Regions from separate parts of the Nesterenkonia sp. CL21 genome, predicted to be linked through region 1. Evidence: predicted binding sites of a transcription regulator. Region 1 holds the regulator's gene; the other holds the start of a gene.
What was found. Region 1 encodes LexA, which represses DNA repair genes until DNA is damaged. Its sites were predicted from a motif close to TCGAACANNTGTTCGA; they were not measured.

Region 1 (8,828 bases):
ACATGGTGCGGGAGACGATGAGCCGTTCACGCCCGGGCAGGAGCTCCAGCGCGGACGGAGTGCCGCTCTGCCGGAACTCGCCGTAGGCCTCGTCGACGACCACCATGGTGCCACCCTCGACGGCGGCATCGTAGGCCGCCTCGACGACGTCGAGCCCCAGCGCCGTGCCCGTGGGATTGTTCGGCGAGCAGAGGATGACCACGTCAGGCCGGTGCTCTCGGATCTGCCGGGCCACGTCCTCCGCGCCCTGGGTGAAGTCCTCGCCCCGGGTCCCTGCGATGTACCGGCTGTAGGTGCCTCGCGCATAGAGGGGGTACATCGAATAGGTGGGAGGGAAGGCCATCACGGAGCGACCCGGACCGGCGAAGGCCTGCAGGATGTGCTGCATGATCTCATTGGAGCCGTTGGCCGCCCAGATGTGCTCGGCGGTCAGCCCATGGGCCAGGTACTCGGCGAGCTTCTCCCGCAGACGGGTGAACTCCCGATCCGGGTATCGATTCAGCGTCTGAGCCGCATGCCTGACTTCCTTGGTGATGGCGTCCACGACATCAGCGGGGACGTCATAGGTGGTCTCGTTGACGTTGAGCATGGCCCACACCGGCAGCTGCGGCGCGCCGTAGGGCTCCTGGCCGCGCAGCTCCTCGCGGAGCGGCAGGCGCGCCAGGCGCTCTGATCTGCTGAGGCCGGCCGTCGACGTGGATCCGCCGACGCCGTTCTGGGGAGGAATCACGCGTCCATCCTACTCATCGGAGCCGTGGCGCTGCGGCGCCGTCACGGCGCTCCCGTCCCACCGCGTCATCTCTGTCCTGCTCCGACCTGCTCCGTCCCGCTCGGCTCTGATCGCCCACGGAGCCGCGAGTGATCTCCGCCGGAGCAGAACGCGTCCACCGGGCGCGACCTCAGTCCGCCACCGGAACGTACAGCGTCTGCCCGGGATGGATCTCGGAGCTGGTCAGATCATTGAGCTCAGCGATCTGCGTGATCAGCACCTGGGTGTCCTCCCCGGTACCCAGGCCCGAGGCCACGCTCCAGAGGGTGTCCCCGGGTGCCACCGTGACTTCGACAGCGGCGACTCCCGGCGCCCCATGGCTGGTGGCCTGCGCCATGTTGACGAAGCTGCCCACCAAGAGCGCCACGCCCACCAAGGCGGCGACGAGCAGCGTCAGCGCGGGAACCCCGAGGATCACCAGGCGGCCCCGCCGGGTGAGGTTGAGACGTCCTGGTGCACCGGCGGAAGAGGCGACGTAGGCCTGTCCGGCCGCGGAGGTGGTGAAGGAGGTGTGCGAGTGACGCATGGGGAAGAACCTCTCTCGTGCGGAATCTCGTCTCGGCATGGATTCGAAGATGTGTTCTATTTCTAGCACAGATGTTCGACCGGGCACCAGACATGCGTTCGAATATGCTGGTCTCGGCCGTCCGGATCCCGTAGCCTGAGACACATGTTCGAACCGAGTTTCGGATGCGATGTTCGACCGGATGTCCATGCAGGAGATTCCACCAGGACCCTCTGACATGACGAGCGGACGACGGGACCAGACCCTGCGGAGAGAGGCGTGAGAGATGGCCGTGGACAAGCGACCAGCCGAGGATTCCCAGCCGACGGAGACACCGGGGGACGCCGCGCCCCGGCTCACCGACCGGCAGCGCGGCATCGTCGACGTCATCCAGGAGGCCCTCGCAGAGCGTGGATACCCCCCGTCGATGCGTGAGATCGGCGACGCCTGCGGGCTCGCCTCGCTGTCCTCTGTGACGCATCAGCTCGCCCGCCTGCAGCAGATGGGCTACCTGCGTCGGGTGCCCGGCAAGCCGCGCGCCATGGAAGTCATCCGTGATTCCTCAGGCCGCCTCATCGCTGCGGACGTCCCGGACGAGCCGGCGTTCCCTCCCCCGAGCTCTTCCCCGGCACGTCAGGCCTCCGATGACGGTGCGGTCGTCGATCTCGACGCCTACCGCGAGCAGACGGACAGCCGGACGACCGACATTCCGGTGGTCGGTCGCATCGCTGCAGGTGGTCCCATCCTGGCCGAGCAGCAGGTCGAGGACGTCATGCCGCTGCCTCGCCAGCTCACCGGCGAAGGTGAGCTGTTCATGCTCCAGGTACGCGGCGACTCGATGATCGAGGCCGGCATCTTCGAGGACGACTGGGTGGTGGTGCGTCGCCAGCACACGGCCGAGAACGGAGACATCGTCGCCGCCCTGCTCGATGATGAGGCGACCGTGAAGACTCTCCGGCGGCGCGACGGGCATCAGTGGCTGCTCCCGCAGAACCGCAGCTATGAGCCGATCCTCGGGGATCAGGCCACCATCATGGGCAAGGTCGTCACCGTACTGCGGAGCCTCTGAGCCACGCAGCCTCGAGACCAGGCACCCTCACGGCCCCCAGCGCCGCCCGGAGACCATCCGGCAGGCCCGCACAGAAGGAGGGGCGCCGACCGCACGGTCGGCGCCCCTCCTTCTGTGTCCTTCTGCGCACGAGGACGCCGGTCAGGCGCTCGGATCGAGCCCCTGGCCGGCGAGCCGCCGCAGTGCCCCTCGCGCGACGTCTCCGTCGACAGTGGGCCAGAACTCCGGCATGGACTTCTTCAGGAAGCCGCCGTACCGTGCGGTGGCCAGGCGAGAGTCCAGGATCGCCAGCACGCCCCGGTCCTCGGCGCTGCGGATCAGTCGCCCAGCCCCCTGAGCCAGCCGGGTGGCGGCGTGCGTGGCCGCGACCTGCATGAAGCCGTTTCCACCGTTGCGCGCCACTTCCTGGGTGCGGGCGCTCATCAGCGGATCGTCGGGTCGGGGGAACGGGATGCGGTCGATCGCCACCAGTCGGCACGATCGGCCCGGGACGTCCACCCCCTGCCAGAGGCTCATCGTCCCGAACAGACAGGACTCTTCATCCTCGGCGAACTGGCGGACCAGGGCCGACATGGTGGCGTCACCCTGACACAGAATCGGCACCTCCAGGCGTTCCCGCAGCTCCTCGGCGGCCTCTTCAGCGGCGCGGCGCGAGGAGAACAGGGCCAGCGTCGCGCCCCGTGACGCCTCGATGAGCCCGGCGAGCTCGTCCCGCTGCCGATCAGCGGTCTTCAAGGACGGCGCGGGGAGGTCCTTGGCCACATAGAGCACGCCCTGCTTCGGGTAGTCGAAAGGGCTGCCGACGTCGATGGCGTCCCAGGCGGGGGCATTCTCCCCGCCCAGCCCGAGTGACCCCGCCACCGGGTCGAAGCTGTCGCCGATGGTCAGCGTGGCGGAGGTGAGCACCACCGTGCGCTCTCCGAAGAGGCCCTCCCGCAGGCGACCCGCCACCGACGTCGGTGCGACGTTCAGGATCGGCGGCTCCGTGATGTCTGCCTCGCGGTATCCCACGCCCGGGCTGAAGCTGCCCGGGCGGGTCAGCCAGATGACGTCCGGCGTCTCCCGGGAGTTCAGCATGCGCTCAGCGGTCTCCTGCACCGCCTGGACCCGTGCCCGTGCGGTGGAGCGTCCGGTGTCGGCCTCGGCCTCGCCGGACGGCTTGCTGTCAGACAGCGCGGTGCGGGCGGCGTTGCGGGTGATCTCCAACGCCTGGCTCTGCTGGGCGTCCAGGCCGCGTGCCAGCAGCCCCGACTCCTTGCCGTGGAAGGCAGCGTCGACGGCGATGGCCGCCGCCTGCAGGTCCTCGCCGCTGAGCGCGGTGTGACGCCGCAGCGTGGCCGCGGCCGTCTGGATCATCTGGACGGAGAGCTGTGCTGTGACCGCCGAGGTGACGCGATCAGCCAGCTCATGGGCCTCATCGATGATCACCGCGTCGTGCTCGGGCAGCACCTGCAGCCCCTCGAAGGCGTCGATGGCCAGCATGGCGTGGTTGGTGACCACGATGTCGGCCTCCTGAGCCTGCTCCCGCGCAAGCTCGGAGAAGCACTCAGCCGCCATGGGGCACTTCCGCGGACCGATGCAGTCGACGGCATTGACGGAGACCTGACGCCACGCCTTGTCCGAGACGCCCTCAGGCAGGTCGTCTCGGTCTCCCGTGGAGGTCTCTTCGGCCCATTCGCGCAGCCGCACGATCTCACGCCCCAGCCGTGAACCCGGTTCCGGCACGGAGTCCACGGCAGGCTCGTCGCCGAAGGAGAAGAGCGCCTGCTCGTCGTCCTGGTCGGGGAACCCGCCGTCCAGCTTGTGCCGGCACAGGTAGTTTGCCCGTCCCTTGACCAGGGCGATGGAGACCTCCTCCTCCAGCTCCTCCCCCAGATGGTCCAACAGTCGGGGCAGATCACGGCCCATGATCTGTGCCTGCAGCGCCAACGTCGCGGTGGAGATCAGCACCGGACGGTCCGCCTCCAACGCGTGCACCACAGCGGGCACCAGGTAGGCCAGCGACTTGCCGGTCCCGGTGCCCGCCTGCACGAGCAGGTGACGACGCCGGCGCAGGGCGTGGCTCACGTGCCGTGCCATGTCCATCTGCCCTTCGCGGTGCACGCCGCCCATCGCGGAGACCACATGATCCAGCAGCTCCGTGGAGCGCAGGTGCCCGGTGGACTGTGTCGTCGGCGCCTCCGGACTCACGCGGCGCCCGGCTCGTCGGTCGCCGCGGAGGCACCGCCGATGACATGCTCCTGCAGCTCCGCGGCGAGACTCGGGCGCACCTTCACGCTCATGCGCGTGCCCTCAGCCAGGTACTCGGTGCTCAGAATCTCCGCATCCGCCTCATGCAGTCGAGAGACCACGTCTCCTGCTGCATACGGCACCAGCAGCTCCAGGGACACGTCCGGCCGCGGGATCGACTCGCTGATCAGCTGCCGCAGCTCATCGATGCCCTGACCCGTGTGGGCCGAGACCAGCACGGTCCGCGGCTCGCGCCGTCGGATGCGGTCGACGACGACGTCGTCAGCCATGTCTGCCTTGTTCAGCACGATGATCTCGGGGACCTCGTGGGCGTCCACCTCGGCAAGCACGGTGCGCACCGCGCTGATCTGGCTCTCCGGCTCAGGATGCGAGGCATCGACCACGTGGAGGATCAGGTCGGCGTCGGCGACCTCCTCCAGCGTGGAGCGGAACGCCTCCACCAGCTGAGTGGGCAGCTGACGCACGAACCCGACCGTGTCCGAGAGCGTGTAGCCGATGCCGTCCGGCGTCACGGCCTTGCGGGTGGTGGGGTCCAGGGTGGCGAACAGGGCGTTCTCCACCATCACGCCGGCATCGGTGAGCCGGTTCAGCAGGGACGACTTGCCGGCGTTGGTGTAGCCGGCGATCGCCACCGACGGCACGGCATGCCGCTTCCGGTTGGCGCGCTTCGCCTCACGGGCCGGCTTCATGCCAGCGATCTGTTTGCGCAGCTTGGCCATGCGCGTGTTGATGCGGCGCCGGTCCAGCTCGATCTTGGTCTCACCGGGTCCGCGAGAGCCCATGCCGGCCCCGGCGCCGCCGACCTGACCACCGGCCTGCCGGGACATCGACTCGCCCCAGCCGCGGAGACGCGGCAGGAGGTATTCCAGCTGGGCGAGCTCCACCTGCGCCTTGCCCTCCCGAGACTTGGCATGCTGGGCGAAGATGTCCAGGATCAGGCCGGTGCGGTCGATGACCTTGACCTTGACGATGTCCTCGAGGCCACGACGCTGCGAGGGGGCGAGCTCGGAGTCGACGACGACGGTGTCCGCGCCCAGTTCGGCGACGGCCTGACGGATCTCCTCTGCCTTGCCGGAGCCGAAGAATGTCCCCGGGTCCGGGGTGGAGCGGCGCTGGACGAAGCCGTCCAGGACGGTGGAACCCGCGGTCTCCGCCAGTGCGGCGAGCTCCCGCAGCGAGTGTTCCGCCTCGGCGATGGGGCCCTCAGTCCACAGTCCTGCCAGCACGACGCGTTCGAGGCGCAGCTGGCGATACTCGACCTCAGTGACGTCTTCGAGCTCCGTCGAGAGACCCTCGACGCGGCGCAGCGACCGGCGCTCGAGCAGGTCGAACTGGTCGCCGTCGGCCTCGGTGTGCTCGGTCCTCAGATCGGAGAGCTCACGGGCCTGTTCCTCCAGCACGGAGCGGCGGCGCCGCTCCGCATCCTGGTCCTCGCGTCGATGCCCAGGGTCGGCGACGAAGCGGGTCCGCCCCGAGCGGGCGACCGTCTCGGCGCGTGCCTGGTCGGCGGCCAGGATCCGTTCGATGGTGGCGTCCACGGATGCCTGGTCCCCGCTCTCGGCCGCCGAGCCGGAGCCCGCCTGGTCCTGGGGCTGCAGGTCCTCGTCGCCCGTGCTGGGTGTGATGCTGTCATGGTGCGTGTTCGTCATAGTCTCCTCAAGGGGATCGCCGGTCAGCGGCGGATCCCGCGATGCCGGATCTCGGCTCCGGCGCACCCTCGTCAGAGGGTCCTTCCATCCTACGGCGCGGCCGTGCAGGGGCACTAGCGACCAGTGCCATCTGTGGACGACGAGGCCGTGGTCGCTTCGCAGGGCAGCCGTCGTCGTGGAGGCGTCTCAGTGGAAGGGTCGCCCGGACCGGGCCGCCCGGCGGGTTCGCCTGCGGCGGGCCGACCACGGGGACGGCTGGTGGGGCGCGGATTCGAGAGGTGGTGGTCCCGGGCCGTCGCGACGGAGCTCGCCGAGGGGCCGGGCGGATGATCATGCTGGCGGATGGTCGCGGGCTGGGCCGACTGTCCGCGTCAGCGCAGAGTGCCGGGTCGTCCGCGTGCTCGACCGTGGGCGGCCAGGCCGCCTCTCACGGGAGCATCAGAGGTAGATAATCCACATGGTGCTCCATTCTACGGGTTCTGACGGTGGACAGCGAATCCTGGACCGTGCAGGAGATAGCATCGACGGGTGAGCTCACAGCACTACTTCTCCTCCGCACCCTCGGGCCCCCTGAAGCGGCGCGAGATCGACGTCGATCTGGCAGGCCGTGCCGTCTCGGTGGTCACCGCCGGCGGCATCTTCTCTCCCGAGGGCATCGACAAGGGCACCGCCGTACTGCTCAAGCACGTCCCGGACCCTGCTCCCGCAGGGCATCTGCTGGACATCGGCTGCGGGTGGGGGCCGATCGCCCTGACGATGGCGCTCCGCTCGCCGGAGGCGGCCGTCTGGGCTGTGGACGTCAACGAGCGGGCCCGTGAGCTGTGCGCGGAGAACGCGCGGCGGCTCGGGCTGGACAACGTGGAGGTCCTCTCCCCTGACCAGGTGCCCGCGGGCGTCCGGTTCGACACCATCTGGTCCAATCCCCCGATCAGGGTGGGCAAGGCCGTGCTGCACGAACTGCTGGAGCTGTGGCTTCCCCGGCTGGCCGATGATGCCGAAGCCTGGCTGGTCGTGCAGAAGAACCTCGGCGCCGATTCGCTGCTGACCTGGATCCGTTCGATGCTGGCCGCCGTGGGCGACGACTTCGACGCGGACCGGCCAGAGACGGATAAGGGGTTCCGCCTCCTGCGGGTGACGCGGACCGGCGGCTGAGCCTTCCCGTGAGCGCTCATCCTTCTCGCTCCCCCGCGTCCCGAGTCCGCACGATCAGATGATGGTGCCGCGGTAGACGTTCTCTGCCGGGCCCGAGAGCTCCACGTCCTCCGCCCCGTCGGCACGGGAGAGGAAGCGCACACGCAGCCGCCCTCCGGGGACCTGGACGGTCCAGGTGTCGACGCCGTCCTCGGCCGCCCAGACCCGCACGGCGGCGGCCGCCGCACATGCACCGGTGCCGCAGGACAGCGTCTCTCCCACGCCGCGCTCGTGGACGCGCAGGCGGACCTGTCCCTCGCCGTCGACGACGAGAGGATCGGCCGGCACGACGAACTCCACATTGGTCCCGTCCGGCGGCACCGGGTCCACCTGGGGCGCCTGGTTCAGGTCCAGGTCCTCGAGCGCCTGCTCCGCGGACAGTGCGACGACCGTGTGCGGGTTGCCCATCGAGATGCTCAGCGCGGGCCGCGGGTCGGTGAGCCCCTGGGCGATGACCAACGAGTCGGAGGCGTTGGAGCTGGCGAGTTCGGGATCCAGGAAAGACCAGATGCCCATGCCGATGGCATAGCCCTCCGGGACACGTCGTACGGTCCGCGCTCCGGCCCGCGTCACCACCGGCAGCTGCTCCTCCTCCTCGAGCTGGACGAGGTCCTCGGAGACCAGGAAATGAGCGAACGCCCGCACACCGTTGCCGCACATCTCGGCCACTGTGCCGTCGGCATTCCAGTAGTCCATGAACCACAGGTCCTCGCCGCCATGCGCCGAGAGGTCTTCATCAGCGGCAGCGATGTCGCGCGCCTCCGCGACGTGCCGGACCGGGACGGCGCGGATGAGCCCGTCGCCGCCGACGCCCAGGTGCCGGTCGCACAGGGCCTTCACCACCTCGGGTGTGATGTGCCGTGTGCCGTCAGGGTCCGCGAACATCACGAAGTCGTTGCCTGTGGCGTGGGCCTTGGTGAAGGGGGCGCCACGCAGCGCGTCGAGGGCGGAGAGGTGGTGGGCCACAGGGGCTGCCTTCCTGAAGGGGTGGGGGGGGGTGAGATGCGGCGGGTGCGCTGCAGGCTGCAACTGCGCTGCAGGCTACAACGTCAGGAGGACTCCGGTCCTTCCCGCAGCGCGGGCTCAGCCTGGTCGGCGAGGGATCCGGCGACGTCGTCGGCCTCCAGGTCCACGGGAAGCCAGCGGATCCGTGGATCGGCGCGGAACCAGGTGTCCTGACGTTTGGCGAAACGACGGGTGGCCACGGTGGTGTCCTCCACCGCCTCCTCCTGGCTGATCCTGCCGTCGAGCACGTCGAGGAACTGCTGGTAGCCGATGGCCCGCGAGGCGGTGCGGCCCTCGCGGAGGCCTCGATCCTCCAGCGCCCGGACCTCCTCGAGGAGACCGTGGGCGGCCATCTCCTCGACGCGGGCGGCGATGCGGGACTGCAAGGTC
Region 2 (8,828 bases), 300 kb from region 1:
GGCTCCCCTCACGATCCACCGTCGTGTCCTCCACCGGCCCGGATCCCGCAGAAGCGTCGGGCACGTCCGACGCGTCAGGAGTCGCCGTGCCGTCGTCCGCGACGACGGCGGGCTCCCCGCCCGGTGCGTCGAGCCGCATCTGGTCGTCCAGGTAGCGCGAGAACCGCCGGGTGATGACGTCCCGCATCGCGCTGGTGTCGTCCCGGGCGGCGTCCCCCCGGACGGAGAACCGGCGATAGTCCTTCTTCTTCGGCAGGCCGTCCTCCATCACCACCATCGACGCCACCACATTGGTCCCCGACGTGTGCGAGATGTCGAAGCACTCGATGCGCAGCAGCGCGTCAGGGGCGTCCAGAGCCTCCTGCAGCTCGCGCAGCGCCTGGGACCGTGTGGTCAGGTCCGAGGAGCGCCGGGCCTTGTGCAGCATCAGAGCCTGCTGCGCGTTCTCTCGGACCGTGCCGAGCAGAGCGGCCTTGTCACCACGCCGCGGCACGCGCAGGTCGACGGCGGCTCCGCGACGCAGCCGCAGCCAGGCGCCGAGCTGCTCCGCATCCTCGGGCAGCTCCGGGACGAGCACCTCCCGCGGGATCCGCTCGGCGTCCTCCATGGACCCGTAGACCTGCAGCAGGAGCTGCTCCACCAGGCCGGCGGCGTCAGTCTCCTCGACCTTCTCCACGACCCACCCGCGCTGCCCGCGGATCCGTCCCTGCCGCACATGGAAGACCTGCACGGCCGCCTCAAGCTCGTCCTCCGCGAAGGCGAAGATGTCCGCCTCGGTCTCCTCTGACAGCACGACCGCATTGCGTTCGAAGACCCGTCGCAGAGCCTCGAGATCGTCCCGATGCCGGGCGGCGTCCTCGTAGCGGAGCTCCGCGACGGCTTCCTTCATCTCGGTCTCGATGCGGCGCATGTGCGGGCCGGGACGCCCGGCCATGACCTCGCAGAACTCCTCGGCGAGCCGGCGGTGGTCCTCCGGACTGATCCGTCCCACGCAAGGAGCGGAGCATTTGTCGATGTAGCCCAGCAGGCAGGGGCGGCCCGACGCCTCGGCACGACGGAAGACCCCGGCGGAGCAGCTGCGCACCGGAAAGACGCGCAGCATGGTGTCCACGGTCTCGCGGATCGCCTTGGCCGGGTGGAAGGGCCCGAAGTACTTGACGCCGGGGCGCCGGTCGCCCCGCATGACCTGCACGCGGGGGAACTTCTCGTTCATGGTGACGGCGAGGTACGGGTAGGACTTGTCGTCCCGATACATGATGTTGAAGCGCGGCGTGTGCTGCTTGATCCAGGTGTACTCCAGCTGGATCGCCTCCAGCTCGGAACCGACCACCGTCCACTCGACCTGGGAGGCGGTGTGCACCATGGCGTAGGTCTTGGGGTGAAGCCCCTCAGGGCGGGCGAAGTAGGAGTTGAGGCGGGCCCGCAGGTTCTTGGCCTTGCCGACGTAGATCACCCGACCGTGCGGGTCGATGAAGCGGTAGACGCCCGGCGAGGTCGGGATCTCTCCCGGCCGGGGTCGGTAGGAGGCGGGATCAGCCATCGGCGTCGGCGTCGTCCCTGTCCGCCGGCGGGCTGTTGTACGTGTCGACGCGCTCCTGCCCGGTCAGCGCGGCGATGGCATCCATGACGCGTGCCGTCGCCTCCCGACGCACCGGCAGCGGATGGCGCTGGCCGATGTGCTCGAAGTGCAGCGGGTCGCCCACATGCATCTCGAACGCCGCCGAGCGCACGCGGTTGGAGTCCGGCGCCTGGAGGTTCTCGGTCCCCTTCAGTCCCACCGGCACCACCGGCAGTCCGGTGGCCAGCGCGAGCCAGCCCACTCCGTTCTTGCCGCGGTAGAGTCGCCCGTCCCGGCTGCGGGTGCCCTCCGGGTAGATCCCGACGCCGTGGCCCGAGGCGGCGATGTCTCCCAGCTGGTGCAGCGCCTCCACGCTCGCCGACTTCTTCTGCCGCTCCACCGGCACGGACCCGACCGACTCGAAGAAGATCTTCATGGCCCGTCCCTTGATCCCGGGCTGCGTGAAGTACTCAGCCTTGGCGAAGAAGCTCACGGGCCGCGGGAAGATCGCCTGGATCAGCACCGAGTCCAGGAACGACAGGTGATTGCTGGCGACGACGAAGCCCCCCTCGGCAGGGACCTTCTCCAGCCCGGTGATCGTGGGGCGACAGGTGAGCTTCACGTAGGCGGAGAACGCCTTGCGGATCGCATCGTGGGTGACCACGCGCTTCGGGGCGGGCGCGGTGGGGTCTGTGCTCACGTGCTGATCCTTCGAGTCGCCGGGCGCAGGGCGCCGTCTGTGCTGGGCCGCGGTTCAGTGTACCCGGTGCGAGGCCCGTCACGGCCACCGCCTCGGCCCTGCGCGCAGGTCACCGGGCGGGAGCGGCTGCTGTGCCGCCGCCACCCTCCGCCCGGGCGTCGCCCGGGCGCCGTCCGCCCGCAGGACGGGGTCGATCAGAGCAGATGCCCCAGGAAGCGACCCGTGTGCGAACCGGTGTGGTCCGCCTGCGCGGCGACGGCCTCGGGAGTCCCCTCCGCGACGATCCTTCCGCCGCCTGTGCCCCCTTCTGGCCCGAGGTCGATGATCCAGTCGGCAGACTTGATGACGTCCAGGTTGTGCTCGATGGTCACCACGGTGTTGCCCTTGTCCACCAGGCTCTGCAGGACGCCGAGCAGCTTGCGGATGTCCTCGAAGTGCAGGCCAGTGGTGGGCTCGTCCAGGACGTAGATGCTGCGGCCCTTGGACCTCTTCTGGAGCTCCGAGGCGAGCTTCACTCGCTGGGCCTCACCGCCGGAGAGCGTGGTCGCGGCCTGACCCAGGCGCACGTACCCGAGGCCCACGTCCACCAGCGTGGTGAGGTGCCGGGCGATGGGCGCGAACGCGGAGAAGAACTCTGCGGCCTCCTCGATCGGCATGTCGAGGACCTCGGCGATGTTCTTCCCCTTGTAGTGCACCTCGAGCGTCTCGCGGTTGTACCGCGCCCCTTGGCAGACCTCACACGGCACGTAGACGTCCGGCAGGAAGTTCATCTCGATCTTCAGGGTGCCGTCGCCGGAGCAGGCCTCGCAGCGGCCCCCCTTGATGTTGAAGGAGAACCGTCCCGGCTGGTATCCGCGGGTCTTGGACTCCTGCGTCTCAGCGAACAGCTTCCGGATGTGGTCGAAGACGCCGGTGTAGGTGGCCGGGTTGGACCGCGGGGTGCGGCCGATGGGGCTCTGGTCGACGTGGATGACCTTGTCGAGATGGTCCACTCCGTCGATGCGACGGTGCCGCCCCGGCACCTGCCGGGCGTTGTTGAGCCTGTTGGCCAGCGACTTGTAGAGGATCTCGTTGATCAGGGTGGACTTCCCGGAGCCCGAGACTCCGGTGACGGCCAGGAAGACGCCCAGCGGGATGTCCACGCTGACGTCGGCGAGGTTGTTCTCATGGGCGTCGACGATGCGCAGGCTGCGCTGGGGGTCCACGGGGCGCCGCGACGGCGGCACGGCGATCGCGCGCCGACCGGCCAGATAGTCGCCGGTGATGGACTCCTCATTGGCCTTGAGGCCCTCCACGGATCCGGAGTGCACGATCCGTCCGCCGCGCTCTCCGGCTCCCGGACCGATGTCGACGACCCAGTCGGCCTCGCCGATGGTGTCCTCGTCATGCTCCACGACGATCAGGGTGTTGCCCAGGTCCCTGAGACGCGTGAGCGTCTGGATGAGTCGGGTGTTGTCGCGCTGGTGCAGACCGATCGAGGGCTCGTCGAGCACATAGAGCACACCCACCAGCCCGGAGCCGATCTGCGTGGCCAGCCGGATGCGCTGCGCCTCGCCGCCGGAGAGCGTGCCGGCCGCCCGCTCCAGGTTCAGGTATCCCAGGCCCACGTCCAGCAGGAAGTTCAGCCGCGCCAGGATCTCCTTGAGCACCTGCTCGGCGATGGTCGCATCCCTGGCGGAGAGGCTCAGACCCGAGAAGAACGCCACGATCTCGTCCAGCGGGCTGCGGGAGACCTCGGCGATGGACCGACCCTCGATCAGGACGGACAGTGAGGCGGGATTCAGGCGCTGCCCGTCGCAGTCCGGACACGGCACCTGACGCATGTACTGCTCGTAATGGTCCCGGGCGTTGTCCGACTCCGTCTCCTCATACTTGCGATGGATGTAGGAGAGCACGCCTTCGAAACCAGTGGAGTACTTCCGCTCCCGGCCGAAGCGATTCCGATACTGGACGACCACCTTGTGGTTCCGCCCGTGCAACAGCGCCTTCCGGGCCTTCTTGGGAAGCTCTCGCCAGGGGACGTCCAGGGAGAAGTCGAGGTCTTCGGCCAGCGCGCGGATGAGCCGCAGCCAGTACTCACTGGAGGCCTTCCCCCGGTTCCAGGGGGCGATCGCTCCGTCGGCCAGGGAGAGCGTGTCGTCCGGAATGACCAGCTCCTCGTCCACCTCGAGCCGAGAGCCGATGCCCGAGCAGGTCTGGCAGGCGCCGAAGGGCGAGTTGAAGGAGAAGGAACGCGGCTCGATCTCATCGATCGACAGCGGATGCTCATTGGGACAGGCCAGGTTCTCGGAGAAGCTGCGCAGCTTGGGGCCTTCGAGGCCGTCCGGCACCTTCTCGGGGTTCTCCGGCGAGCCGTCCTCCGCCAGGTCGACCAGGTCGATCACCGCTCGTCCTTCTGCCAGACGCAGAGCCGTCTCGATCGAATCGGTGAGCCGCTGGCGCATGCCCTCCCGGATGACCAGGCGGTCGATGACCACGTCGATGTGGTGCTTGATCTGCTTCTCGAGCACCGGTGGGTCGTTGAGCTGGATCTGCTCGCCGTCCACCACGGCCCGGGCGAAGCCCTGTCCGGCCAGGTCTCGGAAGAGGTCCTTGAACTCGCCCTTGCGCCCGCGCACGACCGGCGCCAGGACCTGGAAGCGGGCTCCCACCGGCAGGTCCAGGATCTGGTCCACGATCTGCTGAGGGGTCTGCCGCTCGATCCGCTCTCCACACACGGGGCAGTGCGGAACGCCGATGCGGGCCCAGAGCAGACGCAGATAGTCATGGATCTCGGTGACGGTTCCGACCGTCGACCGCGGGTTCCGCGAGGTCGACTTCTGATCGATGGAGACCGCCGGCGACAGCCCCTCGATGAAGTCGACGTCGGGCTTGTCCACCCGCCCGAGGAACATGCGCGCGTACGCCGAGAGCGACTCGACGTACCGCCGCTGCCCCTCGGCGAAGATGGTGTCGAACGCCAAGGAGGACTTCCCCGAGCCGGAGAGGCCGGTGAAGACGATGAAGGCGTTGCGCGGAAGCTCCACGGCCACGTCGTGCAGGTTGTGCTCCCGGGCCCCCTGGACGACGATGCGGTCCGCCTCGGCACGACCCACGGTGCCGTTGGCGCCGGACTTCCGGCGCGCACCCCGGCTGTAGTAGTCGTCGACGGATTCGATCACGGCGCCGTCGATCGCGGCAACTGGCTCAGACACGCGCACCAGTGTATGCCCGCACCTTCGATCGAACAAATATTCGATCACCCGGGCCGTTCGCCGGCCGCACGGACCCGGATGGCAGGATGGAGGCGTGACGACCCGCCCCACCTCCCCCGCCCTGCAGGACGACGAGCCCTCCGCAGACGACGGCGCTCCCCTCGTCCTCTTCGACCTTGACGGCACCCTCGTGGACCCCGCCGGTTCGATCACCGGCGGCATCGCCGCGGCCCTGGCCGCGCACGGGATCAACGTGCCCGACCAGCCCACGCTGGAGGGCATGGTCGGCCCGCCGCTCGCCGCCAGCCTGCTGTCCCTGCCGGGCGTGACCACCGAGATGCTGCCGGGCCTCGTGGCGCACTATCGAGCCGGCTACCTCGCCCACGGCATGGCGGCCTCCAAGGTCTACCCCGGACTCCGGCAGCTCCTGGCCGACCTGCGGAAGGCAGGCGTCGCCCTGGCGGTGGCCACCTCGAAGCCGCAGCCGCTGGCGGAGCGACTGCTCGAGGTCCAGGGCCTGGCGGGCGCCGTCGACGTCGTCGCAGGCTCGGATCCGGACGAGACCGTGCCCCATGCCGGCAAGGCGCCGATCCTCGCGGCCGCACTGAGGGACGTGGCCCGCGCCTCGGACCGCGATCCGAGCGGCGGCCCCTCTCGGCCCCGAGCGGCGATGGTCGGGGATCGGATCTTCGACGTCGAGGGCGCCCAGGTCCATGGGATCCCCTGTGTCGGCGTGCGGTGGGGCAGCGCCCCGGCCGGGGAGCTCGAACAGGCCGGCGCCGACGTCGTGGTCGACGACTCGCAGGGGCTCCGAGATGCACTCGAGCACCTTCTCGATGTGCCGCTCGGGGACAGCGCAGCCGAGGATCCGGCCGAGGGCTCGGCATCGCCATGGCGTCTGATCGACAGCAGACCATAGACTGTCACCCATGGCCACCGACAGCTCTCTGATCCATGACCTTCCGGCGATCACCGTCCGCCGCGTCGCGGTCTCCGAGATGAGCAACAACGTCTACCTGCTCACCGCGAAGAAGTCCGGGGTCCAGGTGCTCATCGACGCCGCCGACGACGTCCCGGCGATCCGCGCGATGCTGGCCGAAGCCGCCGTCGACACCCCCTGCGCGCCGCAGCTGCGCGCCGTGCTCACCACGCATCGTCACTGGGACCACATCCGCGCGCTGCCCGAGCTCGCCGCCGACGTGGACACGGTCGCGGGACAGGACGACGCCGGTGCGATCGAGGAGGCCGAAGGCGTGCGGATCGACCGTCGGGTCGACCACGGCGACCTGGTGCAGTATGACGGCATCGCGCTGGACGTCATCCAGCTGCGCGGCCACACCCCTGGTTCGGTGGCCTTCGTGTACCCCGTCGAAGACGGCCCCACCCACATCTTCACCGGAGACTCGCTGTTCCCCGGCGGCGTCGGAAAGACCTGGAGCGCAGAGGACTTCCGCACGCTGATCGACGACGTCGAGGCGCGGCTCTTCGCGGCCTTCCCGGACGACACCGTCATCCACCCCGGACATGGCGACCCCACGACGCTGGGCGCGGAACGGCCCGAGCTCGCCGCGTGGCGGGAGCGCGGCTGGTAGTGGCGGCCCTGCGACTCGACTCCCTGCGTCCTGTCCCCGCTGCGGACGGCGTCCCCGACCCCGAGAGCCTCGTCGAGGCCTTCACCGGATGGACCGCCCAGCGTGGGATCACCCTCTACCCCGCCCAGGAGGACGCTGTCCTGGAGCTCGCGGACCGGCGGCACGTCATCATGGCCACCCCGACCGGCTCCGGGAAGTCCCTGGTGGCCACGGCCGCCCACTTCTTCGCCCTGTGCCGCGGCGAACGCAGCGTCTACACCGCTCCGATCAAGGCGCTCGTCTCCGAGAAGTTCTTCGCGCTCGTGGAGATCTTCGGCGCGGAGAACGTCGGGATGGTGACCGGAGACTCGGCGGTCAACGCCCACGCCCCGATCATCTGCTGCACGGCGGAGATCCTGGCCAACGAAGCTCTGCGCGACGGCACGGAGGCCGACGTCGGGCCCGTCATCATGGACGAGTTCCACTTCTATGCGGACCCCCAGCGCGGATGGGCCTGGCAGGTGCCCCTGCTGGAGCTTCCCCAGGCTCAGTTCCTGCTGATGTCCGCCACCCTCGGCGACACCAGCCGCTTCGAGCGCCGCATCGCCGAGCGGACCGGCCGAGACGTCGTCACCGTCTCCTCGGTCCAGCGTCCGGTGCCGCTGCACTTCGAGTACTCCACCACGCCGCTGCAGCACAAGCTCGAGGACCTCGTCGCCGACGGACAGGCGCCGGTCTACGTGGTGCACTTCTCCCAGCGCGAGGCCGCGGAACGTGCCGCCGGGCTCGCCTCTCTGAACGTGGCCGGCAAGGAGGACCGGGAGCGCATCCGGCAGCGCCTGGAGACCTTCCGCTTCGCCAAGGGGTACGGCAAGGTGCTCAATCGGCTGCTGCGGTCCGGCATCGGCGTCCACCATGCCGGGATGCTCCCCAAGTACCGGCGCCTCGTGGAGCAGCTCGCCCAGGACGGGCTGCTGAAGGTCATCTGCGGCACCGACACCCTCGGCGTCGGCATCAACGTGCCCATCCGCACCGTAGTGCTCACCGCCCTGAGCAAGTACGACGGCGAGCGGACGCGCCAGCTCAACGCCCGTGAGTTCCACCAGATCGCCGGACGGGCGGGGCGCGCCGGCTTCGACACCGAGGGCCGGGTGGTCGTGCAGGCCCCCGAGCATGTCATCGAGAACGAGCAGGCGCTGCGCAAGGCGCGGGCCAAGCACGGGGACGACGAGAAGAAGGTCGCCCAGGCGGTCCGCTCCACGGGGAAGAAGAAGCCGCCCGACGGCTTCGTCTCCTGGTCGGAGAAGTCCTTCGACCGACTCGTGGAGGCGACGCCGGAGCCGATGGTCTCACGCATGCAGATCAGCTATGCGATGGTGCTGCAGCTCCTGCAACGCCCTGAGGACCCGATCCTGGCCATGCGTCGGCTCATCCGCGGCTCCGACGAGACCCCGGCCCGGCAGGCGATCCTCCAGCGGCGGGCGCTGCAGATCCTGCGGGAGCTGCTCACCGCTGGCGTGCTGGAGCGACTGGAGGCTCCCGACGAGGACGGGCGCACAGTGGACCTGACGCTCGACCTGCAGGACGACTTCGCGCTGAACCAGCCGCTGGCCCCCTTCGCCGTCGCCGCGCTGGAGCTCCTGGACCCGGAGTCGGAGACCTACGCCCTGGACGTCATCTCCGTGATCGAGGCGATCCTGGAGACTCCGTATCAGGTGACCGGCGCCCAGGTGAAGAAGCTCAAGTCCGAGAAGATCGGTGAGCTGAAGGCCGAGGGTGTGGACTATGTGGAACGGATGCGCATC

Region 2: the regulator LexA is predicted to act here: its motif matches at 5,481-5,496, upstream of uvrA (excinuclease ABC subunit UvrA).

The regions. Positions count from the first base shown of each region.
Region 1 is NZ_JAUTWR010000001.1:361,894-370,721, reverse strand. Features, by position in the region: gene Q7C18_RS01620 (histidinol-phosphate transaminase) at 1-730, opposite strand, end outside; gene Q7C18_RS01615 (LysM peptidoglycan-binding domain-containing protein) at 900-1,295, opposite strand; gene lexA (transcriptional repressor LexA) at 1,651-2,343, shown strand; gene Q7C18_RS01605 (ATP-dependent DNA helicase) at 2,485-4,533, opposite strand; gene hflX (GTPase HflX) at 4,530-6,242, opposite strand; gene Q7C18_RS01595 (methyltransferase) at 6,771-7,394, shown strand; gene dapF (diaminopimelate epimerase) at 7,449-8,399, opposite strand; gene miaA (tRNA (adenosine(37)-N6)-dimethylallyltransferase MiaA) at 8,483-8,828, opposite strand, start outside.
Region 2 is NZ_JAUTWR010000001.1:660,716-669,543, reverse strand. Features, by position in the region: gene uvrC (excinuclease ABC subunit UvrC) at 1-1,540, opposite strand, end outside; gene Q7C18_RS03020 (lysophospholipid acyltransferase family protein) at 1,533-2,222, opposite strand; gene uvrA (excinuclease ABC subunit UvrA) at 2,453-5,353, opposite strand; gene Q7C18_RS03010 (HAD hydrolase-like protein) at 5,547-6,371, shown strand; gene Q7C18_RS03005 (MBL fold metallo-hydrolase) at 6,382-7,044, shown strand; gene Q7C18_RS03000 (DUF3516 domain-containing protein) at 7,053-8,828, shown strand, end outside.